2 regions of the Streptomyces sp. NPDC050263 genome follow, and region 2 is predicted to be linked to the other one. Evidence: predicted binding sites of a transcription regulator. Region 2 holds the regulator's gene; the other holds the start of a gene.
What was found. Region 2 encodes HrcA, which represses chaperone genes, less so after heat shock. Its sites were predicted from a motif close to TTNGCACTCNGNNNNNCNGAGTGCNAA; they were not measured.
Positions count from the first base shown of each region.

Region 1 (14,750 bases), on a different contig from region 2:
AGCGGACGGCGACGCACGCGGTGGTCGGCAAGGACCGCTCCGACGCGTCGCACTTCATCGAGATCGTGGAGTTCCCGTCGTACGAGGAAGCGATGCGGAACTCGAACCTTCCGGAGACCGACAAGGTCTTCCGGGAGCTGGTGGCGCTGTGCGACGAGATGCCGACGTTCACGGATCTCGACGTCGTACGGGACGAGCAGTTGTACGCGGACACGGCTCGGCGGTTCTTCGAGACCATCGGCGCCCGGGGTGAGCTGCCGCCGCTCGACGGGCTGGTCGCCGAGGACTATCACGATCATGATCCCGCCAATGAGCAGGACACCATGGGGATGGACGCGATGCGGCGGGAGATCGAGCGGTGGCGGGGCGGCTTCGACTTCGCCTTCTCCCTGGACGACCAGTTCGGCGAGGGCGACCGCGTGTGCAACCGGTGGAGCTGGAGCGCGACCCACACGGGCGACTTCGTCGGGATCCCGGCGACCGGGCGGAAGGTCACCATGACCGGGACGACTGTCTTCCGGTGCCGGGAGGACGGAAAGATCGTCGAGGGCTGGTGGCAGTACGACCGGCTCGGGCTGATGGGGCAGCTGGGCGTGCTGGACGCGCTGGAGCAGTAGCGCGACCATGGAAGACGCTGAGGCCCGACGCCCCTTGTCTGCAGGGTGCCGGGCCTCAGTGGGCATGGGCGGCGATCGACGGCTGCTGGTGGTGGGCGGCTGGAGTTCCCGCTGTGCCGGTCCGACACGGCGGTCGACGCGTGTCGGACCACGGCGAAGGCCCGAGGTCCCTTTCGGGACTTCGGGCCTCGATACTGCCGGGTGTACCGACGCGGTGCGTCAGTGGGAGTGGCCGTGGCTGTGACCGCCGGCGGCCGGCTCTTCCTCTTCCTTCTTCTCGACGACCAGGGTCTCGGTCGTGAGGAGCAGGGAGGCGATGGAGGCGGCGTTCTCCAGGGCGGAGCGGGTGACCTTGACCGGGTCGATGACGCCGGCCTTGACCAGGTCGCCGTACTCGCCGGTGGCGGCGTTGAAGCCCTGGCCCTTGTCGAGCTCGGCGACCTTGGAGGTGATGACGTAACCCTCCAGGCCGGCGTTCTCGGCGATCCAGCGCAGCGGCTCGACGGCGGCCTTGCGGACCACGGCGACACCGGTGGCCTCGTCGCCGGTCTTGCCGAGGTTGCCCTCGAGGACCTTCACGGCGTGGACGAGCGCGGAGCCGCCACCGGAGACGATGCCCTCCTCGACCGCGGCGCGGGTCGCGGAGATGGCGTCCTCGAGACGGTGCTTCTTCTCCTTCAGCTCCACCTCGGTGGCGGCGCCGACCTTGATCACGCACACGCCGCCGGCCAGCTTCGCGAGGCGCTCCTGGAGCTTCTCGCGGTCCCAGTCGGAGTCCGTGTTCTCGATCTCGGCCTTGATCTGCGCGACGCGGCCCGTGACCTCGGAGGAGTCGCCGGCGCCGTCGACGACCGTGGTGTCGTCCTTGGTGACGGTGACGCGGCGGGCGGAGCCCAGCACGTCGACGCCGACCTGGTCGAGCTTGAGGCCGACCTCCTCGGAGATGACGGTGGCGCCGGTGAGGACGGCCAAGTCCTGGAGCATCGCCTTGCGACGGTCACCGAAGCCCGGGGCCTTGACGGCGACCGCGTTGAAGGTGCCGCGGATCTTGTTGACGACGAGGGTGGAGAGCGCCTCGCCCTCGAGGTCCTCGGCGATGATCAGCAGCGGCCGGGAGGAGTTGGTCTGGATGACCTTCTCCAGCAGCGGCAGCAGGTCGGAGATCGAGGAGATCTTGCCCTGGTTGATGAGGATGTAGGGGTCCTCGAGGACGGCCTCCATGCGCTCCTGGTCCGTCACGAAGTACGGCGACAGGTAGCCCTTGTCGAAGGCCATGCCCTCGGTGAAGTCCAGCTCCAGACCGAAGGTGTTGGACTCCTCGACGGTGATGACACCGTCCTTGCCGACCTTGTCCATCGCCTCGGCGATGAGCTCGCCGACCTGCGTGTCCTGGGCGGACAGCGCGGCGACGGCGGCGATGTCGGCCTTGTCCTCGATCGGGCGGGCCGAGGCGAGCAGCTCCTCGGAGACGGCCTTGACGGCGGCGTCGATGCCCTTCTTCAGGGAGGCCGGGGAGGCACCGGCGGCGACGTTCTTCAGGCCCTCGCGGACCAGCGCCTGCGCGAGCACGGTGGCGGTGGTGGTGCCGTCGCCCGCGATGTCGTTGGTCTTGGTCGCCACCTCCTTCACCAGCTGGGCGCCGAGGTTCTCGTACGGGTCGTCGAGCTCGACCTCACGGGCGATCGTGACACCGTCGTTGGTGATGGTGGGAGCGCCGAACTTCTTGTCGATGACGACGTTGCGGCCCTTGGGGCCGATCGTCACCTTGACCGTGTCGGCAAGCTTGTTGACGCCGCGCTCGAGGGCGCGACGGGCGTCCTCGTCGAACTTCAGGATCTTCGCCATGGGAGCGGTTCAGCCCTCTCGGAAAACGTGGGTGAAACGAACTGCGCCCCCAGCACCCGGCTTCACTGAGTCGCGGGGGCCGGGGGCGCAGTTCACTGCAAAACCGGGTGAATTACTTCTCGATGATCGCGAGCACGTCGCGAGCCGAGAGGACGAGGTACTCCTCGCCGTTGTACTTCACCTCGGTACCGCCGTACTTGCTGTACAGGACGACGTCGCCGACCTTGACGTCGAGCGGCAGGCGCTCGCCGTTCTCGAAGCGACCCGGACCAACGGCGAGGACGGCGCCCTCCTGGGGCTTCTCCTTCGCGGTGTCCGGGATGACCAGGCCAGAGGCGGTGGTCTGCTCGGCGTCGAGCGGCTGGACCACAATGCGGTCCTCGAGCGGCTTGATGGCAACCTTGGAGCTGGTGGTCGTCACGATCCGACCTCCCCCTTCGGAGATCTCACGGGGCTAACTGTCTGAGGTGGCGACCAGGTGGATCCGTCGTCGCGGGTGCCGGACCTGCCCGTCGCTATTGGCACTCTCCAGGGGTGAGTGCCAGAAGCGAGACTATGACCGCGGTTAGCACTCGGTCAAGCGGAGTGCCAATGCCCGCGGCGCGTCGGCGGGAAATCGGCCCTGGAGGGGCCTTGTCCTCAAGCTCCGGACGGGCTGAAAGACAGACACCCGCCTCGCGCCGGAAAGTGCTCTCAGACGTAGTCCTCCAACCGCCCCACCGTCAGGCCCTGCTCCTGTACCCGTCGCAGGAGTCGGGTCGTGCGTTCTCTCAGGCCGGGGCCCGGCGACTCGTCCGGGGCCACGGCGATGATGTCGCCGGGGTGGAGGTGGTGCGGGCCGTGGGTGTAGGCGAGGTCGGCGGGGCCCATCGAGACGCGCCACAGGACGATCGCCGTGATGCCGCAGTCGGCGGCGGCGCGGCGGGTGGTGGTGTCGTAGACGCCGTACGGCGGGCGGAAGAGGCGGGGGCGCAGGCCGAAGCGGGCGCGGAGTTTGTCCTGCTGGCCGCAGATCTCGGCGCGCTGGCCGGCGTAGGGCAGGCCGCGCAGGGCCGGGTGGTCCAGGGTGTGGTTCTGGATGTTCGCGCCGACCGACTGCAGCCGGGCGAAGTGCGCGTAGCCCGGGCCCACCACGCTGTCCGTGAGGAACATGCTCACCGGGAGGCGCAGTTCGCGGACCATGTCGATGAAGCGGGGGTCGCGCTCGGCGCCGTCGTCGTAGGTGAGGAAGACGACCTTGTCGGCGGTCGGGATGCGGTCGACGACCGGGGGGAGGGCCGCGCCCGGGCTGCCCGCCTGCGAACGGGACGGGTCCTTCGGGGCCGGGGCGAGCGGGGCCGTCAGGCCCCAGCGGCGGTAGGGGGCGGGCTCGGCCGGGCCGGGCGGATGCACCCGGGCGGCGGCCTTCTTGCCCAGCCGTTCGATGGGGTCGACGGACTGGGCGCAGCCGGTCAGGGTCGTCGTCGCCAGAACCGTCGCCAGAGCCGTCGCCAGGATCAGCCGTACGGTCGTCGGGCCCCGCCGCGTCCTCACAGGTAGTCCTCCAGCCGGGCCACCGCGTACCCCTTGTCCGTGACCTTGTTCAGGAAGCGGCGGACCATGTCGGGCATCGAGCCCTTCCAGTCCTTGCGGCCGCGGAAGTGGCTCAGGACGATGTCGCCGGGGTGGAGGTCCTGGTCCCACTCGCGGTACTCCCAGTGGTCGACGAAGACCTCCTCCGCCCAGAGCGGGGCGTAGCGCACGCCGCAGGTCTTCGCGGCGCGCAGGCTGTCCTGGTCGTAGTTGCCGTACGGCGGCCGGAAGAGGGCGGGGCGCTCGCCGTAGCGCTTCTCGATCACGTCCTGCATGCCGCAGATCTCGCGCTTCTGGCGGGCGTAGGAGAGGGCGGGCAGGTAGGGGTGGTGGAGGGTGTGGTTGTTCAGGCCCACGCCCAGATCCCGCATCTTCTTGAAGTAGCCGTAGTCGTCCTTGACCAGGTAGTCGCTGAGGAACGCGGTGTACGGGATCTTCAGCTCGCTCATCATGCGCAGGAACGCGGGGTCCTTCTCGGCGCCGTCGTCGATGGTGAGGAACACGATCCTGTCCTTGGTCGGGATCGTCGTGAAGACCGGCGGGAGACCGAGTTCCTCGTGGTCGGCGACCTCGAAGCCCTTGCGGGTCGTGATCTCCGGCTTGTGCGCGGGCGGCGCGGGAGGTGTCAGCGGGACCTTCTTCAGGCCCCAGCGCCGCGCGGCGGCCACCCGGGCCTGCTGGGCGGCGCGGAGCCGGGCGGCGTACGAGTGCAGGGCGCGGGCGGGCGGCGCGGCGGACTCCGCCTGCTCGGGCGGCTGGCCCGGCGCGGGGCTGGCTCCCTTGCCCACCCCGCCGCTGCCCACCCCGCCGCCGGCCCCTCCCCCGGCCCCCGCGCAGCCCGTCGCGATCGAGGCCAGGGCGAGGAGGCCGACGACAGTCCTGAGACCGGCAGGCCTGAGACCGGTACTCCGGATGCGCGTCCGAGCGCGGAGGCCCTGAAAACGTCCGCACTTGTCATCATCTTGTACGACAGATCCCATGGCGCCGGATCCTCGCAGCCACCGACCCGGAAGCCCGCCCGACACCGCCGCCGAAGCGTCCACCGTCCACCGACTGGCCCACAGCGGCTGCCGGGGTGGCCGACAATGGCCTGGTGAACGACCTCGCTCCCCTCCTCACCCCCGAGGGCCGCGCCCTCCTCGACCTGGTGCGCGGCACCGCCCCCGCCGACGAGCTCGGCGTCGCCACGCGGTTGCGGCGCGAGCATCCCGCCGAACTGGTGTCCGCGGCGCTCGGTCAGGCGCGGCTGCGGCAGCGGGCGGCGGTGAAGTTCGGGGCCGAGGACGCGGAGCGGATGTTCTTCACGCCCAACGGGGTGGAGCAGTCGACGCGGGCGAGCGTCGCCGCATACCGGGCCGAGTGTTTCCATGCGGTGGGCATCCGCTCCGTCGCCGACCTGTGCTGCGGGATCGGCGGGGACGCCATCGCGCTCGCCCGGGCCGGGATCCGGGTGCTGGCCGTGGACCGGGATCCGCTGACGGCGGCGGCGGCCCGGGCCAACGCCGAGGCACTCGGGCTCGATGACCTCATCGAGGTGCGGGAAGCGGACGTCACCGAGGTGGACACCGGCGGCTACGACGCCGTCTTCGTCGATCCGGCGCGCAGGGGCGGACGCGGGCGCGTCTTCGATCCGGAGAGCTACTCGCCGCCGTTGTCGTGGGCCGTCGAGGCCGCCCGCAAGGCGCCGTGCGGCGTACTGAAGATCGCGCCGGGCATCCCCCACGAGGCGATCCCCGCGGATGCCGAGGCCGAGTGGGTCTCGGACAGGGGCGACGTCAAGGAAGCCATGCTGTGGTTCGGCGCGCGAGTGACGCCCGGTGCCCGGCGGGCGATGCTGTTGCCCTCGCAGGCCGGGGTGTGGGCCTCGCCCGCCACCATGCTGCCCGACCCCCGGGTCCGCCCCGTCGGACGGTACTTGTACGAACCCGACGGCGCCGTCATCCGGGCTCACCTCGTCGCCGAGGTGGCCGCGGGCCTGGAGGGCGGGCTGATCGACCCCACCATCGCCTACGTCACCGCGGACGAGCTGCACGTGACCCCGTACGCCTCCGCCTATGAGATCACCGATCAACTCCCGTTCAACGTCAAGAAGTTGAAGGCGCTGTTGCGGGAGCGGGAGGTGGGGATCCTGACCGTGAAGAAGCGGGGGTCGGCGGTGGAACCGGAGGAACTGCGCAGGAAGGCGCTGCCCAAGGCGCACGGGCGGAACTCGGCGACCGTGTTCATGACCCGGGTCGCGGGGGCGCCGACGATGTTGATCGGACGGCCGGTCTAGGGGGCTTCTGATGGATCTCCGTGGGAGAAGGAGCGGCGTTCGGTGCGTGCTCTCGGTGTGCCGGGCGAGAGTCCTCGTAGCGGAGCTACTAGGGCTTTCGCCCGGTGCGGCGAGAGTGCGTGCCGGGCGTCGCGACGCCGCGGAGATCCATCAGAAGCCCCCTAGGGCCTGTCCGGCCCTGGTCGGCCTCTTCGGCCCGGCGCAGCAGGAGTTGCCGTTCCCGTTCGTTGCGGGCCAGCGACGCCGCCCGGGTGAACTCCGCCTTCGCCTCCGTCGCCCGGCCGAGGCGCAGCAGCAGGTCGCCGCGGACGCTTGGCAGCAAGTGGTAGTCGCGCAGGGCGGGTTCGGCGGCGAGGGCGTCGACGACGGCCAGGGCCGGGGCCGGGCCCTCCGTCATCGAGATCGCCACCGCGCGGTTCAACTCCACGACAGGGGACGGGGATCGGGCGGCGAGGAGCCCGTACAGGGTGGCGATCGTCGGCCAGTCGGTCTCGTCGTAGGTGTAGGCGTGTGCGTGGCAGGCGGCGATGGCTGCCTGGAGGGCGTACGGGCCGGGGGCGCCGGTGGCTGTGGCGTCGGCGCGGTTCAGGGCGGTGATGCCGCGGGCGATGAGCAGGCGGTTCCAGCGGCGGCGGTTCTGGTCCTTGAGGAGGACGGGGTCGCCGTCCGGGCCGGTACGGGCGGCCGAGCGGGACGCCTGGAACTCCAGCAGGGAGGCCAGGGCGTGCACTTCGGGTTCCTTCGGCATCAGCCCGCTCAGGAGGCGCGCCAGGCGCAGGGCGTCCTCGCAGAGGCTCGGGCGCAGCCAGTCGTCGCCCCCCGTCGCCGCGTACCCCTCGTTGAAGATGAGGTAGATGACGTCGAGGACGGAGCCGAGCCGGGCCCCGCGGTCGGGGCCGTAGGGGACCTCGAAGGCGACGTTCCTGGTGGCCAGGGTGCGTTTGGCGCGGACGATGCGCTGGGCGACCGTCGGTTCGGGGACCAGGCAGGCGCGGGCGATCTCGGCGGTGGTCAGGCCGCCGAGGAGGCGGAGGGTCAGGGCGGTGCGGGCCTCGGCGGACAGGACCGGGTGGCAGGCGGTGAAGACGAGCCGGAGGAGGTCGTCGTCGATGTCGTCGGGGTCGGCGGGCTCCTCCGGCGGGGGCGTGTCCGACAGGTCCCGGCCGATCTCGGCGAGCTTGCGGGCGTAGTTCTCCCGGCGCCGGATCAGGTCGACGGCGCGGTGCCGGGCGGTGGCCGTCAGCCAGGCGCCCGGATTGTCGGGCACGCCGTCCCGCGGCCACTGCTCCAGCGCGGCGACCAGCGCGTCCTGCGCGAGTTCCTCGGCGATGCCGACGTCGCGGACCGTGCGGGCGACGGCCGCGATGACACGGGGCGACTCGAGCCGGAAAACGGTCTCGACGACGGTACGGGAATCGGTGGCGGTACGGGAATCGGTGGCGGTACGGGAATCGGTGGCGGTACGGGGGTCCGAGGCAGGCTGTCGTTCCACAGCCCACCATCGAACACCCGGAGCGCGTTCAGACCAAGAAAGGCTCGACCGGAGGGCTCAGCCCTCGGCGATCTCCCGCACCTCGCAGGTCACCGTCCAGAACTCCTCGTGGACCTTCAGGAAGCGCTTCGTCCACTCGAGGGCCTCGGCCATGTCCTTGCACTGCATGAGCGCGTAACCGCCGACGACCTCCTTGGACTCGGTGAAGGGTCCGTCGGTGACGGAGATCTTCCCGCCCTCCCAGTGCACACGGGCGCCCTGCGCGGAGGGGGTGAGCCCGGCGGTGTCGAGCATGACGCCCGCCTTGGTGATCTCCTCGATCAGCTCGCCCATCCGCTGCATCAGCTCGGGGCTGGGGCCCTCCGCGGGGGCGTCGGCCTCGTCGATCTTCACAAGCGACAGGTAGCGGGGCATGGTGACTCCTCGGGTCCGGCGGGCCGGGTCCTTCCCGGCCTCTCACCCCTGCGTCGAACGGGAGACGGCCGGATCGACACCCTCGCCGGAAATTTCCGAGGAGATTTCCCGCTACCGGAGCGACTCCCACAGCTCGCTCGCCGCCGGTTCCTGCGCCACCACCCGGTTGGGGTCGGACGGGGCCGTCACCACCGGCACGGTGACCGTCTCGACCCGGTCGGCCGTCAGGCTCTTGAGGCTCTGGCCGAGTTCCATCAGTTCGGAGAGGGAGTTCAGGCCGGTGTCGGTGGTCAGGCTGCCGGTGATCGCGTCGGCGACCTCGTAGAGCTTGGCCGGGCTGGTCAGCAGGTTCGTCGAGGCGATCTGCTCCAGCAGGGCCTTCACCAGCTTCTGCTGGAGTCCTATCCGGCCGAGGTCGCTGCCGTCGCCTATGCCGTGCCGGGTGCGGGCCAGGGCGAGAGCCTGGGCGCCGTCGAGGTGATGGGTGCCGGCCGCGAGCTTCAGGTGGCTGTCGTCGTCGTCGATGTCTTGGTCCGTCGTCACCGTGACGCCCCCGAGGGCGTCCACCAGTTCGGCGAAGCCCGAGAAGTCGACCTCGATGTAGTGGTCCATACGGACGTCCGTGATCGACTCGACCGTCTTGACGGCGCACACCGGACCGCCCACCGAGTAGGCGGTGTTGAACATGACGCCGTACGCCACCGCCGTCGAGCCGCCGTCGGCCAGTGGGCAGGAGGGGCGGGTGACGAGGGTGTCGCGCGGGATGCTGACGACCGTGGCCGTCGTGCGGCCGGCGTCGATGTGCACGACCATCGCCGTGTCGGAGCGGGCGCCCTCGCTGTCGCCGCCGCCGAGTTCCTGGTTCTCGGCGCCGCTGCGCGAGTCCGAGCCCAGGACGAGGATGTTCACCGCCTCGGTGGGCAGCGCGGCGGCGGAGGCCGAACCGGACGGGGTCGGGGTGGCGACCGCCTTGGCGGGGCGGTTGTCGCCGAGCGCCTGGTCGATGTCGACGCTTCGGATGTTGTCGTCGAGGTGCCAGTAGACCCAGCCCGCCGACCCGATGCCGAGCACCAGGACGGCGGCCAGGGTGACGCCGGCGGCCTTCAGCACTCTCGACCGCCGGCCCGCTCTTCTGCCGTCCTCGCCGCGTTCCTCGTGTCCCGTCACGGGGAGGAACGTAGGTCCGAATTATGAGCGGACTGTTAGGACGGCGAAGGCAAGGCAGATTTCTTGTGAAAATCTCATGATCCTCAGTCCGGCATCAGACGGGTCAGCCGGCATCAGCCCAGTGTCACGGTCGGCACCGGGTTGCTGCCGCTCCAGTTCGCGTTGAAGCCGAAGCTCACCGAACCGCCGTCCGGGACCGTCCCGTTGTACGAGGCGTTCACGCACGACACGGCCGCCCCCGACTGCGTGCAGGTCGCGTTCCAGGCCTGGGTGATCTGCTGCCCGGCGCCGTACGTCCAGGTCACCTTCCAGGACGACAGCGAGGCTCCCGAGCAGGAGATCGTCACGTTCCCGGTGAACCCGGTGTTCCACTGACTGCCCACGCTGTAGACGGCCGTGCAGGCGCCGGTGGGCGGGGGCGTGGTCGTGCCGCCGAGCGCCTCCGCGATGCCGTAGTACGCGGGTTTCGGCGCGTAGTTCGCGTCGTACGGGGTCGCCGCGCCCTGCCCCGGGAAGGTGCTCTCCACCCAGGAGTCGGAGTCGGTGAAGCCCCAGACGGTGAGGTTCACGCAGCGCGCGACCGCCACGCAGGCGGCGGTGACCGCCTTGTAGTCGGCCTTCTGCTGAGCGAGCTTGGCGCTGTCGGAGGGCAGCGTCATCCGGATGTCCAGCTCGGTGATCGCCACGTCGACGCCGAGGTCGGCGAAGCGCTGGATGTTCTGCTGGAAGGTGGCGGGGACCTGGCCGAGGATCAGGTGCGCCTGGAGCCCGACGCCGTCCACGGGGACGCCCCGCTCCTTCAGCGACTTGACCAGGTTGTACAGGGCGGTGCTCTTCGCGTTGACGCCCTCGACGTTGTAGTCGTTGATGTAGAGCTCGGCGGCCGGGTCGGCGGCCCGCGCCCAGGTCAGCGCATTGGCGATGTAGTCGACGCCGAGGCCGTTGTACCAGAGGGTCGAGCGGTAGGTGCCGTCCTCGTTGAAGGGCTCGTTGACGACGTCCCAGGCGGCGATCTGCCCCTTGTAGCGGCCGACCTCGGTGTTGATGTGGTTCTGCAGCAGGCTGCTGAGCTGGGCGGACGTCCAGCTGCCGTTCGTCAGCCAGCTCGGGTTCTGGCTGTGCCAGACCAGGGTGTGGCCGCGCACCTGTTGGTTGTGGGCCTGCGCGAAGGCCACGATCCGGTCGGCCTCCGCCCAGTTGAACGTGCCTTGGGTCGGCTCGACCGAGCCCCACTTCATGGCGTTGCCGGGGGTCAGCGAGCCGAACTGCGCCCCGGCGATGTCGCCGTAGGTCCCGGTGAGCTTGGAGCCGGTCACCGCCGTGCCGACGACCTTGCCCTTGGCCGCGCCGAGGTCGCGCAACGGGGTGTCGGCGGCGTGCGCCACTCCGGACAGCAGAGCGCCGACCGTGGCCGCCCCGGCGAGCAGGGCGGTGAGACGTGCACGTATCGATGAACTGGAGGATCTCATTGCGGGTGCCTCCGAAAGTTTCGGTCGTGCAACCGATTGACTTCGGAGGAGTGTGGAGGCGGCTCTCGCACTCGTCAATACGTCAGCTTCCGGCCACCGGCGGCGCCCCGGTGCTCGCCCGCACCACCAGGCTGGTCGCCAGCTCCACCCGCGTGGCCGTCGGCGCCTCCCGCGACGTCGACCGCCCCAGCTCCAGCACCAGCCGGGCCGCCGCCTCCGCCATCTCGGTGAGCGGCTGGCGTACGGAGGTCAGCGGCGGGCCCACCCAGCGGGCCACCGGGAGGTCGTCGAAGCCGACCACGCTCACGTCCTCCGGGATGCGCAGGCCCAGTTCACGGGCGGCCTCGTAGCAGCCGAGCGCCTGGAGGTCGTTGCCCGCGAAGACGGCGGTGGGCCGGTCGGGGCGGTCGAGGAGCTCACGGCCGAGGCGGTAGCCGGTCTCGTGGTGGAAGTCGCCGGTCTTGACCAGCCCCTGCTCGACCGGCAGCCCGGCCGTCTCCAGCGCGGCCCGGTAGCCGTCGATCCGGGCGCGGCTGCACATCATCTGCGGCGGCCCGCTGATCGCCCCGATCCGCCGGTGCCCCAGCTCCACCAGGTGCCGGGTCGCGGCGAGGCCGCCCTGCCAGTTGGTCGCCCCGATGGACGGCACGTCGGCGCCCGGGTCGCCGGCCGGGTCCATCACCACGAACGGGATGGAACGGCTGGTCAGCAGCGCCCGCTGGGACTCGTCGAGCCCGGACAGCACCAGGACGACACCGTGCGGGCGGCGGGCGGCGACCTGGTCGGCCCAGGTCCGGCCGGGCGTGAGCCGGCCCGCGCTCTCGCTCAGCACCACGCTCAGCCCGGCGTCCCGCGCCACGTTCTCCACACCCCGGATGACCTCCATCGCCCAGGCGCTGTCCAGCTCGTGGAAGACCAGGTCGATCAGCGGGGAGCGGGTCGCCTCGGCGCGCCGGCGCCGGTAGCCGTGGGCGCGCAGCAGTTCCTCGACGCGGGTGCGGGTCGCGGGGGCGACGTCGGCGCGGCCGTTGAGGACCTTCGAAACAGTCGGTGCCGATACGCCGGCCTCGCGGGCGATCTCCGCGAGGGTCGCGGTCTGCGTCGGCCGCGCTTCTGTCCGCGTTTCTGTGGGCTCCGAAGGTGTCATGGCGGCGATCGTATCGTCACGTGACCTCTTGACGAACCCAGTACGACGCCATAGGTTCCCGGAACATTCGAAGTACAGTTCGAAACATTCGCACAGAACGACGTGTCCCTCTGGTGGCTCACCGACCTCTGACAGGAGTTTCATGACCACCGCCCCCTGGCGTGACCCCGCCCTGCCCGCCGCCGCCCGCGTCGACGACCTCCTCCCCCGGATGACCCTGGAGGAGAAGACCGCCCAGCTGTACGGCGTGTGGGTCGGCGCCGCGACGGACGGCGACGGAGTCGCCCCGCACCAGCACGACATGACCGCCGACTACGACTGGAACGAGCTGATCACCCGGGGGCTCGGCCAGCTGACCCGGTCCTTCGGCACCGCCCCCGTGGACCCGGCGCTCGGCGCCCGCGCCCTGGCCCTCGCCCAGCGGCGGATCGTCGCCGCGGGCCGCTTCGGCATCCCGGCGGTCGCCCACGAGGAGTGCCTGGCCGGCTTCACCGCCTGGCGGGCCACCGCCTACCCGGTCCCGCTGGCCTGGGGCGCCGCCTTCGACCCGCCCCTGGTGGAGGAGGTCGGCCGGGCGATCGGCCGCGACCTGCGCGCGGTCGGCGTCCACCAGGGCCTGGCCCCCGTCCTGGACGTCGTCCGGGACCCGCGCTGGGGACGGGTCGAGGAGACGATCGGCGAGGACCCGTACCTGGTGGGCACCGTCGGCACGGCCTACGTCCGCGGTCTGGAGTCGGCCGGGGTCGTCGCCACGCTCAAGCACTTCGCCGGGTACGCCTCCTCGGCGGGCGCCCGCAACCTGGCCCCGGTGCGCGCCGGCACCCGGGAGTTCGCGGACGTGACGCTGCCGCCGTTCGAGATGGCGCTGCGCGAAGGCGGGGCGCGCTCGGTGATGGCCGCCTACACCGAACGCGACGGCGTCCCCGCCTCCGCCGACCCCGAGCTGCTGACCCGCCTCCTGCGCGAGGAGTGGGGCTTCACCGGGACGGTCGTCGCCGACTACTTCGGCATCGGCTTCCTCCAGACCCTGCACCGGGTCGCCGGCACCGCCGCGGAGACGGCCCACGTCGCCCTGGCGGCCGGCATCGATGTCGAGCTGCCCACGGTGAAGTACTACGGCGAGGCGCTCGTGGCGGCCGTGCGGGCGGGCGAGGTCGCCGAGGAACTGGTCGACCGGGCCGCCCGGCGCGTCCTGCTCCAGAAGTGCGAACTGGGCCTGCTGGACGAGGACTGGCGGCCGCCGAGCCCCGAGTCGATCGAGTCGATCGACCTCGACCCGGCGGCCAACCGCGCCCTGGCCCGCCGGCTCGCGGAGGAGTCGGTGGTCCTGCTGGACAACCCCGACGGCCTGCTCCCGCTCGCCCCCGACACCCGGGTGGCCGTGGTCGGGCCGCGGGCGGCGGACGCGCTGGCGATGCTCGGCTGCTACTCCTTCCCCTCGCACGTCCTGCCCCATCACCCCGGGGTGGAGACGGGCATCGAGATCCCGACCCTGCTGGAGTCCCTGCGGGCCGAGCTCCCGGACGCCAAGGTGACGTTCACCGAAGGCTGCGGGGTCTCGGACCCGGACCCGTCCGGCTTCCCGGAGGCCGTCGCGCGCACCGCTGAGGCGGACGTCTGCGTGGCCGTCCTCGGCGACCGGGCGGGCCTGTTCGGCCGGGGCACCTCGGGCGAGGGCTGCGATGTGACCGACCTGAACCTGCCGGGCGTCCAGGGCGAGCTGCTGGACGCGCTGGTGGCGACGGGCGTCCCGGTCGTCCTCGTCCTGCTCACCGGCCGCCCGTACGCGCTCGGGCGGTGGCACGGACGGCTGGGGGCGGTCGTCCAGGCGTTCTTCCCGGGCGAGGAGGGCGGTCCGGCGGTCGCGGGAGTGCTGTCGGGCCGCGTCAACCCCTGCGGCCGCCTCCCGGTGAGCGTGCCGCGCGTGCCGGGCGGCCAGCCCTGGACCTACCTCCAGCCGCCCCTGGGCCTGGCCGGCGAGGTCAGCAACCTGGACCCGACCCCGCTGTACCCCTTCGGCCACGGTCGCTCCTACACGGAGTTCGCCTGGGAGGACTTCACCGGCGGCCCGGCCACGGCAGACGGCCCCGCGACGGAGATCGGCACGGACGGCGACCACGACCTGTCCGTCACCGTCCGCAACGCCGGGGACCGGGCGGGCGCGGAGGTCGTGCAGCTGTACCTGCACGACCCGGTCGCCTCGGTGACCCGCCCCGACGTCCGCCTGATCGGCTACCGGCGGCTGGAGCTGGCGGCGGGCGAATCGGCGCGGGTCACCTTCCGCTTCCATGCCGACCTGTCCGCGTTCACCGACCGCGAGGGCCGGCGGGTGGTCGAACCCGGCGCGCTGGAACTGCGGTTGGGCACGTCCAGCGCCGAGGTGCGGGAGGTGGCCCGGGTACGGCTGACCGGGCCGGTGCGCGAGGTGGGGGCGGAGCGGCGGCTGCGCTGCGAGACGGAGGTTTTGCGTAACTGAGGTGCGGCCGGGGGGTGTCCGCGTGGCACAATCCGCCGACACTCCAGGCACATGACGGGACCGCCATGGACACCCCCAGATCCACAACCGAGGGCACAGCCGCGTCCGAGCACGGCCGTGGCCGTGAGTGGCTGCTCGGCATCGCCATGCCGGTGCTGGCCTGGCTGCCGAGGGCGGTCATCGGATCGGCCCTGATCCTCGCGCTGTACCTCTGGGGTCTGCGCTGGCCCGCGGCCGCGGTGCTGTTCCTGCTCGTCGTCGGGGTCTCCAGGAGCG
Region 1 is NZ_JBFAKW010000056.1:26,610-41,359, forward strand. It holds gene AB0J04_RS24385 (ester cyclase) at 1-617, shown strand, start outside; gene groL (chaperonin GroEL) at 837-2,462, opposite strand; gene groES (co-chaperone GroES) at 2,575-2,883, opposite strand; gene AB0J04_RS24400 (polysaccharide deacetylase family protein) at 3,156-3,995, opposite strand; gene AB0J04_RS24405 (polysaccharide deacetylase family protein) at 3,992-4,837, opposite strand; gene AB0J04_RS24410 (methyltransferase domain-containing protein) at 5,128-6,309, shown strand; gene AB0J04_RS24415 (sigma-70 family RNA polymerase sigma factor) at 6,398-7,801, opposite strand; gene AB0J04_RS24420 (YciI family protein) at 7,859-8,215, opposite strand; gene AB0J04_RS24425 (LCP family protein) at 8,327-9,382, opposite strand; gene AB0J04_RS24430 (endo-1,4-beta-xylanase) at 9,496-10,851, opposite strand; gene AB0J04_RS24435 (LacI family DNA-binding transcriptional regulator) at 10,934-11,998, opposite strand; gene AB0J04_RS24440 (glycoside hydrolase family 3 N-terminal domain-containing protein) at 12,141-14,474, shown strand; gene AB0J04_RS24445 (hypothetical protein) at 14,540-14,750, shown strand, end outside.
Region 1: a site for HrcA is predicted at 3,028-3,054, ahead of groES (co-chaperone GroES). Genes of this name have one in related genera too.

Region 2 (14,750 bases):
CGCGCTGCGGGCGGTGGCCGAGGCCGACGCGGGAGTGAAGGGCGGCGGTGACGATCCCGAGTACGCCCTGGAGAAGGCAGTCGTGACGATCGCGCGGGCGGCCCGCTCCGGGGGCCGGTAGGAGCTCGGGGGAGGAGAATCGTCCGTATCAGCCTTCTGGCGCCGAACTGGGAAAGGTGGCGATTGCCATGGCTGAACACCCGCACGCGATGCTCGTCCGCAAGGGATACGAGGCCTTCACACGGGGTGACATGGACGCCCTCAGAGGCATGATGACCGGGGACTGCACCCATCACGTGCCCGGTTCCCACCCCCTCTCGGGGGACTTCAAGGGCACCGACGCGATCATCGACATGTACGGTCGGCTCTTCTCGGAGACGGGCGGCTCGATGCACGTCGAGATGAAGAGCATCCTTGTCGACGGCCGTGGACACGCCGTCGCCATGCACCGCTTCACCGCCGACCGCAACGGCAAGCACATCGACGAGAACGGCTGCATCGTCTTCCGGATCGTCGGCGACAAGATCACCGACCTCGACGAGTGCCTCGAGAGCATCGACCAGAGCAACGACTTCTGGTCGTAGGGCAAACCTCTGGTGGCAGAGCAACGCCTTCTGGTCGTGGCATACCGAAGGCCCCGGCTGCCGTCCTGGGGAAGGGCGGAGTGCCGGGGCCTCGGTTCAAGCCGATCAAGCTGTTGGATCCGCGCCCGCGTGGCGAACGCAGGCCGTGCGCGGACCCGTGGGTGCCGGTCGGGGGCGGATAGAGAGGGCCCGCCCGAGTCCTTCCGGCGATCAGATCAGATAAGGGTTCAGCCCTTGAGGGTCTCGACCTTGGAAGCAAGCGCCGACTTCTTGTTGGCGGCCTGGTTCTTGTGGATGACGCCCTTCGAGACGGCCTTGTCGAGCTGACGCGCGGCAGCGCGCTGGTACTCGGTGGCCTTCTCGACGTCACCCGCGGCAGCGGCCTCGCGGGCCTTGCGGATCGCGGTCTTCAGGGAGGACTTGACGGCCTTGTTGCGCAGCCGAGCCTTCTCGTTGGTCTTGATCCGCTTGATCTGGGACTTGATGTTCGCCACGAAGTAAGCCTCTTCTATTTCCTGGTTTCGAATGTGCCCCGTGCTGAGAGGGCATGAGACACAGCTGCCCACGTTACCAGTGGACGCGAGAACGGCCCAAACCGGTCCCCGGTCGCCGCCCATGGGACCATGGAGCCTACGTATCGATCCGACCCGAGGCACAAGGCGCCTCAAGAGACAGGACCCTGCGTGCCCGCGACCCCTAACAATGTGCCCGAGCCGAGCCGTACCGACCCGGCTCTGATCCGCAATTTCTGCATCATCGCGCACATCGACCACGGCAAGTCCACGCTCGCCGACCGCATGCTCCAGCTGACCGGAGTGGTCGATCAGCGGCAGATGCGTGCTCAGTACCTCGACCGCATGGACATCGAGCGTGAGCGCGGCATCACGATCAAGTCCCAGGCGGTCCGTCTGCCCTGGGCTCCGACCGAGGACCCGGGCAGGACCCACATCCTCAACATGATCGACACCCCCGGGCACGTGGACTTCACGTACGAGGTGTCCCGGTCGCTGGCCGCCTGCGAGGGCACCGTCCTCCTTGTCGACGCCGCCCAGGGCATCGAGGCCCAGACTCTCGCCAACCTCTACCTGGCGATGGAGAACGACCTCAAGATCATCCCCGTCCTGAACAAGATCGACCTTCCGGCCGCCCAGCCCGAGAAGTTCTCCGAGGAGCTCGCCAACCTCATCGGCTGCGACCCCGCGGACGTGCTCAAGGTCTCCGCCAAGACCGGTCTGGGCGTCGAGGCGCTGCTGGACCGGGTCGTGGCCGAGGTCCCCGCGCCGGTCGGCGTCCAGGACGCCCCCGCGCGCGCCATGATCTTCGACTCGGTGTACGACTCCTACCGCGGTGTCGTGACGTACGTGCGTGTCATCGACGGCCAGCTCAACAAGCGCGAGCGGATCCGGATGATGTCCACCGGCGCGACGCACGAGCTGCTGGAGATCGGCGTCTCGGCCCCCGAGATGAAGTCGGCCGACGGCCTCGGCGTCGGCGAGGTCGGCTACCTCATCACCGGTGTGAAGGACGTCCGTCAGTCCAAGGTCGGCGACACGATCACCACCCTGCACAAGGGGGCCACCGAGGCGCTCGGCGGCTACAAGGACCCGAAGCCGATGGTCTTCTCGGGCCTGTATCCGCTGGACGGCTCCGACTACCCCGAGCTGCGCGACGCCCTCGACAAGCTCCAGCTCAACGACGCGGCGCTGGTGTACGAGCCGGAGACGTCCGCCGCGCTCGGCTTCGGCTTCCGCGTGGGCTTCCTGGGCCTGCTGCACCTCGACGTGATCCGGGAGCGGCTGGAGCGCGAGTTCGGGCTCGACCTCATCGCCACCGCGCCCAACGTGGTCTACCGCGTGGTCATGGAGGACGGTTCCGAGCACACCGTCACCAACCCGAGCGAGTTCCCCGAGGGGAAGATCGACGACGTGTACGAGCCCGTCGTACGCGCCACGATCCTCGCGCCCTCCGAGTTCATCGGCTCGATCATGGAGCTGTGCCAGACCCGGCGCGGCACCCTGCTCGGCATGGACTACCTCTCCGAGGACCGGGTCGAGATCCGCTACACGCTCCCGCTCGCGGAGATCGTCTTCGACTTCTTCGACCAGCTGAAGTCCAAGACCCGCGGCTACGCGTCCCTCGACTACGAGCCCACCGGCGAGCAGGCCTCCAGCCTGGTCAAGGTCGACATCCTGCTGCACGGCGACAAGGTGGACGCGTTCTCGGCCGTCACGCACAAGGACGCGGCGTACGCCTACGGCGTGCGGCTCGTCGCCAAGCTGCGCGAGCTGATCCCGCGGCAGGCCTTCGAGGTGCCCATCCAGGCGGCCATCGGCTCCCGGGTCATCGCCCGCGAGACCATCCGCGCCATCCGCAAGGACGTCCTCGCCAAGTGCTACGGCGGTGACATCTCCCGTAAGCGGAAGCTGCTGGAGAAGCAGAAGGAGGGCAAGAAGCGGATGAAGATGGTCGGTTCCGTGGAGGTTCCGCAGGAGGCCTTCATCGCCGTCCTGAGCAGCGACGACAACGCGGGATCCGGCAAGGGCAAGAAGTAGCCGCCCGGTACGCCGATCCTCCGGGGCCCGTCACGCGAGAGCGCGGCGGGCTCTGGTGCGTCCTGTGGCACGTTCTGTGGCGCGTTCTGTGCTCCGTCCGGTGGAAATCGATCACCCGGAGCCCCTTACGCGCTGGCCAGTCGCCGCTTACTCTGATGCCTGCTCAATAGTTACTCGTGAGTTAAACAACAGCAGCCAGCCACCAGCCGCATTGAGCCAGCAACGCCGCGGGCCCCGGAGGATGTCGTGAGCGACACACAGACACTGATCGAGAACCGTCCGCCGTCGGTCGCGGGCCTCTTCCTGGAGCGCGTGGCGGCCACGCCCGACGCGGAGGCCTACCGGTACCCGGTGCCGGCCGCGTCCGGCGCGGGCCCCGACGAATGGAAGTCGCTGAGCTGGGCGCAGGCCGCCGAGCGGGTCTACGCGATCGCGGCCGGCCTCGTCGAGCTCGGCGTGCAGGCCGAGCAGCGCGTCGCGCTCGCCTCCGCCACCCGGTACGAGTGGATCCTGGCCGACCTCGGCATCATGTGCGCCGGGGCCGCCACGACCACCGTCTACCCGCAGACCAACGCCGACGAGTCGGCGTTCATCCTCTCGGACTCCGAGAGCAGGGTGCTGATCGCCGAGGACGCGGCCCAGCTCGCCAAGGCGGTCGAGCAGCGCGCCGAGCTGCCCGCTCTCACTCACGTCGTCGTCATCGACCCGGCCGGCGTCGAGACCGGCGAGGACTGGATCCTCACCCTCGACGAGCTGGAGAAGCGCGGCGCGGCCCGGCTGGCGCAGGAGCCCGGGCTGATCAAGGAGCGGGTCGCCGCGATCACCTCCGACCAGCTCGCCACCCTCATCTACACCTCCGGCACCACCGGCCGCCCCAAGGGCGTCCGCCTCCCGCACGACAACTGGTCCTACGTGGCCAAGGCGATCGCCGCGACCGGGCTGATCAGCGCCGAGGACGTGCAGTACCTGTGGCTGCCGCTCGCCCACGTCTTCGGCAAGGTGCTCACTTCCGGCCAGATCGAGGTCGGGCACGTCACCGCCGTCGACGGCCGCGTCGACAAGATCATCGAGAATCTGCCGGTCGTCCGGCCGACGTACATGGCGGCGGTGCCGCGCATCTTCGAGAAGGTCTACAACGGCGTCGCCGCCAAGGCCCGCGCGGGCGGCGGGGCCAAGTACAAGATCTTCCAGTGGGCCGTCGAGGTCTCCCGCGAGTACGCCAAGGCCGCACAGGACAACTTCCGCCGCACCGGCAGCGCCGCCGTCCCCTTCGGGCTCGGCGCCAAGCACAAGGTCGCCGACGCGCTCGTCTACGCCAAGATCCGCGAGGCCTTCGGCGGGAACCTGCGCGCGTGCGTGTCCGGCTCGGCGGCCCTCGCGCCGGAGATCGGCTACTTCTTCGCCGGCGCGGGCATCCACATCCTGGAGGGCTACGGCCTGACGGAGTCGTCCGCGGCCTCCTTCGTGAACCCCGGCGAGGCCTACCGCACCGGCACGGTCGGCAAGCCGCTGCCCGGCACCGAGGTGCGCATCGCCGAGGACGGCGAGATCCTGCTGCGCGGCCCCGGCATCATGGAGGGCTACCACGGGCTCCCCGAGAAGACCGCCGAGGTCCTCGAGGCCGACGGCTGGTTCCACACCGGCGACATCGGCGAGCTCTCGCCCGACGGCTACCTGAAGATCACCGACCGCAAGAAGGACCTGATCAAAACCTCGGGCGGCAAGTACATCGCGCCCGCCGAGGTCGAAGGCCAGTTCAAGGCGGTGTGCCCGTACGTCTCCAACATCCTGGTGCACGGCGCCGACCGGAACTTCTGCACCGCGCTCATCGCCCTCGACGAGCTCTCGCTCATGGGCTGGGCGAAGGAGAACGGACTGGCCGGAAAGTCGTACGCCGACGTCGTCGCCGCCCCCGCGACGGTCGAGCTCGTCGACGGCTACGTCAAGCAGCTCAACGAGGGCCTCCAGCGCTGGCAGACGATCAAGAAGTTCCGGCTGCTGCCCCGGGACCTCGACGTCGAGCACGGCGAGATCACGCCGAGCCTGAAGCTGAAGCGGCCCGTCGTGGAGCGGGAGTACAAGCACCTCATCGACGAGATGTACGCCGGAGCGCGCGAGGCGTGACGCACCACCCGTATTAGGCCAGTGCGCCGGAGCGGGGGCGGAGTCCGAATGCTCGGATTCCGCCCCTCAACCGTGCGTCATCGAGCACGCGCGTACACACGTGTACACCTGCGCAGCACGCTTCTCGCTCATGACGGCCCACTTCGGTAACCCAGCGCTCATGGCCGGGATCGGTCTGTCACCCTGAGGGCATCCGAACCGTCCGGGGAGCTGCGCATGGGGGCCATTCCGACCCAACGGGAGACCGTCTCCCGTGCCGACGGCGCGCCCGCGCACTCGGGCGGGCTCCCGCACACCCGTACGACCCTGGCCGGCAGCCCCCTCGCGCCCGGCACCGCCCGCGACCTGGTCCGCGCCGCGCTGACGGAGTGGGCCGGCCCCGGCCTGCCCGGCCCCGGGGAGCTCGGCGAGCGGTGTGCGCAGGACGCGATACTCGTCGTCAGCGAGCTCGTCACGAACGCCGTCGTCCACGCCGGCACCGACGTCGAGCTGGTGTGCCGGCTGGAGGAGGAGCCCGGACACCCCGACGGCTGCCTCGCGGTCGTCGTCGAGGTCTCCGACCACCACCCCTCCCGCGCCCCACGCGACGGCGCGCCCGAACAGCCGCACGGGACACCGTCGTACGAGATGCCGGAGTACGGCCGCGGCCTGCGCCTGGTCGCCGCGCTCGCCGACGCCTGGGGGGTGACGTACCGCAGGGGGACGAAGACCGTGTGGGCGCGACTGGTGCCGAGCGCCGAGCCCTACGACCTCGGTCCGGTCGACGGCCCCGCCCCGGGCCTCCTCGAAGCCCTCGCCCCCGAGCCGCAGCCGGTCGGACGGGGCGACCCGGACTGGCTCAACCGCGGCGCCCTCTCCTTCCTCGCCGAGGCCTCCGACCTGCTCGCCGGACAGCTCGACGAGGACCTGGTGGCCGCGCTGACCGGCCAGCTCCTCGTGCCGCGGCTCGCCGACTGGTGCGCGGTCTGGCTGGAGGACGAGGTCGGCGGGCGCGGTGACTGGGCCGGCGGGCCCGGTCCGCGGCTGGCCCGGGTCTGGCACGGCGGCGAGCACCTCATCGAGGAACTGCGCCGCGCCCTGGAGAAGGATCCGCCGTGTCCGCCCGACGGCGGCCCGCAGTCCGGACCCGAGGCCTTCCCCTGGCCCGGCACGGTGCTCGGCCCGCGCGGCGCGTCGCTCGCCTACCGGCTGATCGCCGGCGGCCGCCCGCTGGGCACCCTGGTCATCGGCCGAGCCGGACTGCCCGCCTTTCCCGACGAGGTCACCGGGCTCGTCGAGGACCTCGGCCGCCGGGTGGCGCTCGCCATCGGCGCGGCCCGGCAGTACGCCCGCCAGGCCACCATCAGCGCCGTCCTGCAGCGCGGGCTGCTGCCCGGCGCGGTCGCGGAGATTCCCGGCGTGCACAGCGCCCTCGTCTACGAGCCGCGCGAGCAGGGCGGGCCGAGCGGCGACTTCTACGACCTTTTCCCGGCGGGCGACGGCCGCTGGTGCTTCGCGGTGGGCGACGTCCAGGGCAAGGGCCCGGAGGCGGCCGTCGTCATCGGCCTCGCCCGGCCCTGGCTGCGGCTGCTGGCCCGCGAGGGCTACCGCGTCGCCGACGTCCTGGACCGCCTCAACCAGCTCCTCCTCGACGACGCGACCGAGGCAGCCGACGCCGCCGCCCGCGCCTTCGTCGGCCCCGCCGGGCCGGGCGAGGGCCCGCAGACCCGCTTCCTCTCCCTCCTCTACGGCGAACTGACCCCCTTCGAGGGCGGCGTCCGCTGCACCCTCGCCTCCGCCGGCCACCCGCTGCCGCTGCTGCTCGCACCGGACGGCTCGGTCGCCACCGCAGGGCGCCCGCAGACCCTCCTCGGGGTCATCGAGGACGTCACATACACCAGCGACAGCCTGGAACTGCGGACCGGAGACAGCCTGCTGTGCGTCACCGACGGGGTCACCGAACGGCGGTCGGGCTCCCGGCAGTTCGACGACGGCGACGGCCTGGCCACCGCGCTCGCCGGGTGCGCCGGGCTCGACGCGGAGCTGATCGCGGCGCGGATCCGACGTCTGGTGCACGAGTTCGGCGAGCAGCCGCCGGAGGACGACCTGGCGCTCCTGGTGCTTCAAGCGGGATAGAGGGTTCGGGCGGGACAGTGGGTTCGGGCGGGACAGTGGGTTCGGGCGGGATGGCGGGTTCAAGCAGGACAGCCGGTTCGGGCGGGACGGCGGGTTCGGGCGAGGGAGACGGGGTGGTCGGACCCGGCGGATGTATCGTCCGTTTCGTGCCGATGGCGAAGAATGATGTATTTGACGCGCCCACCCGTCGACGCGTCCTGATCGCCGGCGCGGGGATCGGGCTGACCGTGACCGCCTGTACCCGTGAAGCCGATCAGCCGCAGGGCGCCCACGGGCCCGCCCCCCACGGCGTCCGCCAGGCCGGGGTGACGACCCCGCAACAGGCCACCGCGCTGCTGCTGGCGTACGACTTCGATCCCGAGCTGCGCGGCGCGGCGGGCGTGCGTGCGCTGAAGGCCGTGCTCGGCGCGTGGACCCGCACGCTGGTGGAGCGCGGGTCCGCCGAGGCCGCTCTCATCACCACCGTCGGCATCGGCCCCCGGCTGCCCGCCCGTCTCGGCGTCCCCGCGCCCGCCGCCCTGCGCGAGCTGCCGCCCTTCCCCGGCGAGCGTCTCGATCCCGCCCGCTGCGGCGGTGACGTGCTCGTACAGCTGTGTGCCGACAGCGCCGACGCCACCGAGGCGGCCGCCGCGACCCTGACCCGGCTGGCCGGGGACGCCCTGCGCCCGCGCTGGCGGCAGGCCGGCTTCCTGGCGCCGTCCCCCGACGCCGACGGCGCCCCACGCGACCTGCTCGGCTTCAAGAACGGCAGCGCCAACCCGACCCCCGAGGAGTGCGAACGCTGGGTCTGGACGGGCGACGCCACCTACCTCGTCGTCCGGCGCGTCCATCTGCGCGTCGAGGACTTCGCGCGGCTCTCCGTGCACCGCCAGGAAGAGATCATCGGCCGTCGCCGCGCGGACGGCGGCCCGCTGGAAGGCGGCCGGGACGCCCCGCCGCACTCCCACGTCCGCGCCGCCGGCCCCGGCCTCGACGCCGGCGCCCGGATGCTGCGCCGCGGCTACTCCTACGCCGACGGCCCCACCGACCAGGGCCTGCTGTTCCTCGCCTTCATGCGGGACCCGGCGCTCTTCACCCGGGTGCAGCGGCGGATGTCCGCGCAGGACGAGCTGAGCAGGTTCAGCGAGGCCCGGGGCTCGGCGGTGGCGTACGTCCTGCCGGGGGCGCGTCCGGGGCGGCCGCTGGGGGCGGAGCTGCTGGGCTGAGGCGTCGCGAGAAACGGGGCGGTGCCGACGTGCGGGACAATGGACCCCATGCCTTCCGCACTCCCCGACGGTGAGCCCGTCCCCACCGACGGTGCACTGCCCGCGCCCGCGCTCGTCGGCGCCGCCGACCGCCCCCTCGGGTTCTACCTGCACGTCCCGTACTGCGCGACCCGCTGCGGCTACTGCGACTTCAACACGTACACCGCCACCGAGCTGCGCGGCACGGGCGGGGTCCTCGCCTCCCGCGAGAACTACGCGGACACGCTGATCGACGAGGTCCGGCTGGCCCGCAAGGTCCTCGGCGACGACCCGCGCGAGGTCCGCACGGTCTTCGTCGGCGGCGGCACGCCGACCCTGCTGCCGGCGTCCGACCTCGTGCGGATGCTGGGCGCGATCCGCGACGAGTTCGGGCTCGCGGCGGACGCGGAGGTGACGACGGAGGCCAACCCCGAGTCCGTCGACCCCGCCTACCTGGCCACCCTCCGCCGGGGCGGCTTCAACCGGATCTCCTTCGGCATGCAGAGCGCCAAGCAGCATGTGCTGCGCGTGCTGGACCGGACCCACACGCCGGGCCGCCCCGAGCGTTGCGTGGCGGAGGCCCGCGCGGTCGGCTTCGAGCACGTCAACCTGGACCTGATCTACGGGACGCCCGGAGAGTCGGACGACGACTGGCGGGCCTCGCTGGACGCCGCGCTGGGCGCCGGCCCGGACCATGTCTCGGCCTACGCGCTGATCGTCGAGGAGGGCACGCAGCTGGCGCGCCGGATCCGGCGCGGCGAGGTTCCGATGACCGACGACGACGTCCACGCCGACCGGTATCTGATCGCGGACGAGGTGATGTCCGCGGCGGGCTTCGACTGGTACGAGGTCTCCAACTGGGCGACCTCCGCCGCCGGGCGCTGTCTGCACAACGAGCTGTACTGGCGGGGCGCCGACTGGTGGGGCGCGGGGCCGGGCGCCCACTCCCATGTCGGCGGGGTGCGGTGGTGGAACGTCAAGCATCCGGGCGCGTATGCGGCGGCGCTGGCGGAGGGGCGGTCGCCGGGGGCGGGGCGGGAACTGCTGTCGGAGGAGGACCGGCGGGTGGAGCGGGTGCTGTTGGAGCTGCGGTTGCGGGAGGGGGTTCCGTTGTCGCTGCTGAAGGAGGACGGTCTGGCGGCCTCCCGGCGGGCGCTGGCGGAGGGCCTGCTGGCCGCGGAGCCGTACGAGGAGGGCCGAGCGGTGCTGACGCTGCGCGGGCGGCTGCTGGCGGACGCGGTGGTGCGGGACCTGGTGGACTGAGGGTTTTTCGCCCCCGCCGCCCCTTCCCGTCCCATCCCTGGGGGCTGCCGCACCCAGACCCCCGCTTCGGCCCCGAAAGGGCCTCGTCCTCAAACGCCGGACGGGCTGAAAACTAGACGGTCACGAAGTCGATCAGTTCCTCGACCCTGCCCAGCAGTTCCGGTTCCAGGTCCCGGTATGAGCTCACTCGTGCCAGGATCGCCTGCCACACCGCCCCCGTGTTCTCCGGCGGCCAGCCCACGGCGCGGCAGACGCCCGTCTTCCAGTCCTGGCCGTGGGGGACGCGGGGCCATGCCTCGATGCCTACGGACGACGGTTTCACCGCCTCCCAGATGTCGATGTACGGGTGGCCCACGACCAGGGCGTGTTCGCTGGTGACCGACTGGGCGATGCGCCATTCCTTCGTGCCGGGGAGGAGATGGTCCACCAGGATGCCCAGCTTTGCGTCCCGGTCCGGGGCGAAGTCGGCGACGATCTTCGGGAGGTCGTCCACGCCCTCCAGGTACTCCACGACCACGCCCTCCACGCGGAGGTCGTCGCCCCAGACCTTCTCGACCAGCTCGGCGTCGTGCCGGCCCTCGACGTAGATGCGGCCGGCGCGGGCCACGCGTGCGCGTGCGCCGGGGACGGCCACCGAACCGGAGGCGGTGCGGGTGGGGCGTACGGGACCGGCTGAGGGCGGCCTGACCAGCGTGACGACGCGGCCCTCCAGCAGGAAGCCCCTGGGCTCCAGCGGGAACACACGGTGCTTGCCGAAGCGGTCCTCCAGGGTCACCGTGCCCGCCTCGCAGCGGATCACCGCGCCGCAGAAACCGGTGCCCGGCTCCTCCACCACCAGGCCGGGCTCCGCCGCGACCTCGGGGACGGGCCGGGGCTTCTTCCACGGCGGGGTCAGATCGGCGGAGTACTGGCGCATTCGGATGACGATAGGAGAAGCTCGGGCGCGATCAGGACGACACGCCGAATCTGGCCGCCAGCGCGTCCCGCTGGGCCCGGACGAACGTCGCGTCCACCACCGCCCCGTGACCCGGCACGTACAGCGCGTCCTCGCCGCCGAGGTCCAGGAGCCGGTCGAGGGCGGCGGGCCAGTGGGAGGGGACGGCGTCCGGGCCCGCCTGCGGTTCGCCGGACTCCTCGACCAGGTCGCCGCAGAAGACCACCTCCGGCGAGCCGGGGGCGGCGGGGACGAGGATCGCGAGGTCGTGGGCGGTGTGGCCCGGGCCCACGTTGGCCAGCAGGACCTGGCGGCCCTCGCCCAGGTCGAGGGTCCACTCGCCGCAGACCAGGTGACGGGGCCGGACCAGCGTGTCCACGGCCTCCGTCGCCGCGGTCTCGGCCAGGCCGCCTCGCACCGCGTCCGCCCGCAGCTCCTCGGCCGACACGGTGTCCACGCCCACCGCCCCGAAGACCTCGGCGCCCGCGAACGCGGCCGCGCCGAAGACATGGTCGAAGTGGGGATGGGTGAGCGCGAGATGGGTCACACGGCCGCCGGTGAGCTCCTCGGCCTGCGCCCGCAGCCGGGCTCCCTCCGCGAGGCTCGACCCGGCGTCGACCATCAGTGCCGCGCCCGCCCCGACGACCAGCCCGGCCGTGCAGTCCCAGCCCGGCAGCCGGCACATTCCGACCCCGGCCGCGACCCGCTCCCACCCGAGCTCTTCCCAAGTCACCGTCATACCGCGACGCTAGCCGTATATCGCCCCCGCCCGACCGACCGCCGTCGGCCGACCTTGCCCCGGGTGTACCCCACAGCCGTACACTGGGCCGGGGAACGCTGGCACTCGGATGTGACGAGTGCCAGGGACAGTGTCAGGGCAGGTGTCAGGACAGGCGCCCAGGGGACTGGGGACGACTTCTGGAGGTGTGCGCGGTTGCTGAGTGAACGCAGGCTCCAGGTGCTGCGCGCCATCGTCCAGGACTACGTCGGCACCGAGGAGCCGGTCGGTTCCAAGGCGCTCACCGAGCGGCACAACCTCGGCGTGTCCCCGGCGACGGTCCGCAACGACATGGCCGCCCTGGAGGACGAGGGGTTCATCGCCCAGCCGCACACCAGTGCCGGGCGGATCCCCACGGACAAGGGCTACCGGCTGTTCGTCGACAAGCTGGCCGGCGTCAAGCCGATGACCGGCCCGGAGCGCCGGGCCATCCAGAACTTCCTCGACGGCGCCGTCGACCTCGACGACGTGGTGGCCCGGACCGTTCGGCTGCTCGCGCAGCTCACCCGGCAGGTCGCGGTCGTGCAGTACCCGTCGCTGACCCGGTCCACCGTGCGGCACGTGGAACTGCTTCTCCTCGCGCCGGCCCGGCTGATGCTCGTGCTGATCACGGACACCGGGCGGGTCGAGCAGCGGCTCGTGGACTGCCCGGCGCCCTTCGGGGAGACGTCTTTGGCGGATCTACGCGCGCGGCTCAACAGCCGGGTCGCGGGCCGCCGGTTCGCGGATGTGCCGCGGCTGGTGGAGGACCTGCCGGAAGCCTTCGAGGCGGAGGACCGCGGCACGGTCACGACGGTGCTCTCCACCCTGCTGGAGACGCTCGTCGAGGAGAACGAGGAGCGGCTGATGATCGGCGGCACCGCCAATCTCACCCGCTTCGGACATGACTTTCCCCTCACCATCCGCCCCGTCCTGGAGGCCCTGGAGGAGCAGGTCGTGCTCCTCAAACTCCTTGGCGAGGCGGGGGATTCGGGCATGACCGTACGCATCGGTCACGAGAACGCCTATGAGGGACTCAACTCCACTTCGGTGGTGTCGGTCGGCTACGGTTCGGGCGGCGAGGCAGTCGCCAAACTCGGCGTGGTCGGACCGACCCGCATGGATTACCCGGGAACGATGGGAGCGGTACGAGCGGTGGCACGGTACGTCGGACAGATCCTGGCGGAGTCCTGAGTGGCCACGGACTACTACGCCGTCCTCGGCGTGCGCCGCGACGCGTCGCAGGAAGAGATCAAGAAGGCCTTCCGGCGGCTCGCGCGCGAGCTGCACCCGGACGTCAACCCGGATCCGAAGACCCAGGAGCGGTTCAAGGAGATCAACGCCGCTTACGAGGTGTTGTCGGACCCGCAGAAGAAGCAGGTCTACGACCTCGGCGGCGACCCGCTGTCCCAGGCGGGCGGCGGAGCCGCGGGCGGCTTCGGGGCCGGTGGCTTCGGCAACTTCTCGGACATCATGGACGCGTTCTTCGGGACGGCGTCGCAGCGCGGGCCGCGTTCGCGCACCCGGCGCGGCCAGGACGCGATGATCCGGCTGGAGGTCGACCTCGAGGAGGCCGCCTTCGGCACGACGAAGGACATCCAGGTCGACACGGCGATCGTCTGCACCACCTGCAGCGGTGAGGGCGCGGCGCCGGGCACGACCGCCCAGACGTGTGACATGTGCCGCGGTCGCGGTGAGGTGTCGCAGGTCACGCGGTCCTTCCTGGGCCAGGTCATGACCTCGCGGCCGTGTCCGCAGTGCCAGGGCTTCGGAACCGTGGTTCCCACGCCCTGCCCGGAGTGCGCCGGTGACGGCCGCGTCCGCTCCCGTCGCACGCTCACGGTGAAGATCCCGGCCGGTGTCGACAACGGCACCCGGATCCAGCTGGCGGGCGAGGGCGAGGTCGGCCCCGGCGGCGGTCCCGCCGGCGACCTGTACGTGGAGATCCACGAGCTGCCGCACGCGATGTTCCAGCGCCGCGGCGACGACCTGCACTGCACGGTCACGCTCCCGATGACGGCGGCCGCGCTCGGCACGAAGGTGCCCCTGGAGACGCTGGACGGTCTGGAGGAGGTCGACATCCGGCCCGGCACCCAGTCCGGCCAGTCGATCCCGCTGCACGGCCGGGGCGTCACGCATCTGCGGGGCGGCGGGCGCGGCGATCTCATCGTGCACGTCGAGGTGCAGACGCCGAGCAAGCTCGATCCCGAGCAGGAGCGGCTGCTGCGCGAGTTCGCGAAGCTGCGCGGCGAGGAGCGGCCCACGGGTCAGTTCCAGCCCGGGCAGCAAGGCTTGTTCTCGCGGCTGAAGGACGCCTTCAACGGGCGCTGAGCCCCGGGCGGAGGCCGCCGCAGGGCGACTGAAAGATGGCCGAAAGACGACCGAAGGGTACGGGCCACCGGCACGCATGCCGGTGGCCTATGCCGTTGGACGGCCGGATTCGGACTTGTTCGGAGGACGTGACAACATGCCGTCATGTCCTCCGCACTGACCGATCTCTTCCCGCATCCGATCGTGCAGGCCCCGATGGCGGGCGGTGTCTCCGTCCCGCAGCTCGTCGCGGCCGTGGCCGAGGCGGGCGGGCTCGGGTTCCTCGCCGCCGGATACAAGACGGCCGACGGCATGTACCAGGAGATCAAGCAACTGCGGAGTCTCACCGGCCGCCCCTTCGGCGTGAACCTCTTCATGCCGCAGCCCGAGTATCCCGGTGCGAGCACCGGCTCCACCGGAGCGGCCAACGCCGCGCCCCCTTCTGGCGCCGTCGAGGTCTACGCCCATCAGCTGGCCGGTGAGGCCGCCTGGTACGAGACCGAGCTCGGCGACCCCGACAGCGGCCGTGACGACGGCTACGACGCCAAGCTCGCCGTGCTGCTCGACAACCCCGTGCCGGTGGTGTCGTTCCACTTCGGCGTCCCGAGCCGCGAGGCGCTGGACTCCCTGCGCCGCGCGGGAACGTTCACCCTGGTCACCGCGACCACCGTCGACGAGGCCCTCGCCGTGGAGCGGGCCGGCGCCGACGCGGTGATCGTGCAGGGCGTCGAGGCCGGCGGCCACCAGGGCACCCACCGGGACAACCCGGAGAACGACCGCGCCGGCATCGGCCTGCTCTCCCTGGTCGCCCAGGTCCGCGCGTCCGTCGGCCTGCCGATCGTCGCCGCGGGCGGCCTCATGCGCGGCAGCCAGATCGCCGCGGTCCTC
Region 2 is NZ_JBFAKW010000022.1:41,510-56,259, reverse strand. It holds gene holA (DNA polymerase III subunit delta) at 1-121, shown strand, start outside; gene AB0J04_RS13390 (nuclear transport factor 2 family protein) at 189-584, shown strand; gene rpsT (30S ribosomal protein S20) at 812-1,078, opposite strand; gene lepA (translation elongation factor 4) at 1,268-3,136, shown strand; gene AB0J04_RS13375 (AMP-dependent synthetase/ligase) at 3,383-5,260, shown strand; gene AB0J04_RS13370 (SpoIIE family protein phosphatase) at 5,477-7,375, shown strand; gene AB0J04_RS13365 (Dyp-type peroxidase) at 7,528-8,580, shown strand; gene hemW (radical SAM family heme chaperone HemW) at 8,629-9,861, shown strand; gene AB0J04_RS13355 (DUF3097 domain-containing protein) at 9,974-10,777, opposite strand; gene AB0J04_RS13350 (MBL fold metallo-hydrolase) at 10,809-11,534, opposite strand; gene hrcA (heat-inducible transcriptional repressor HrcA) at 11,730-12,746, shown strand; gene dnaJ (molecular chaperone DnaJ) at 12,747-13,883, shown strand; gene AB0J04_RS13335 (nitronate monooxygenase) at 14,028-14,750, shown strand, end outside.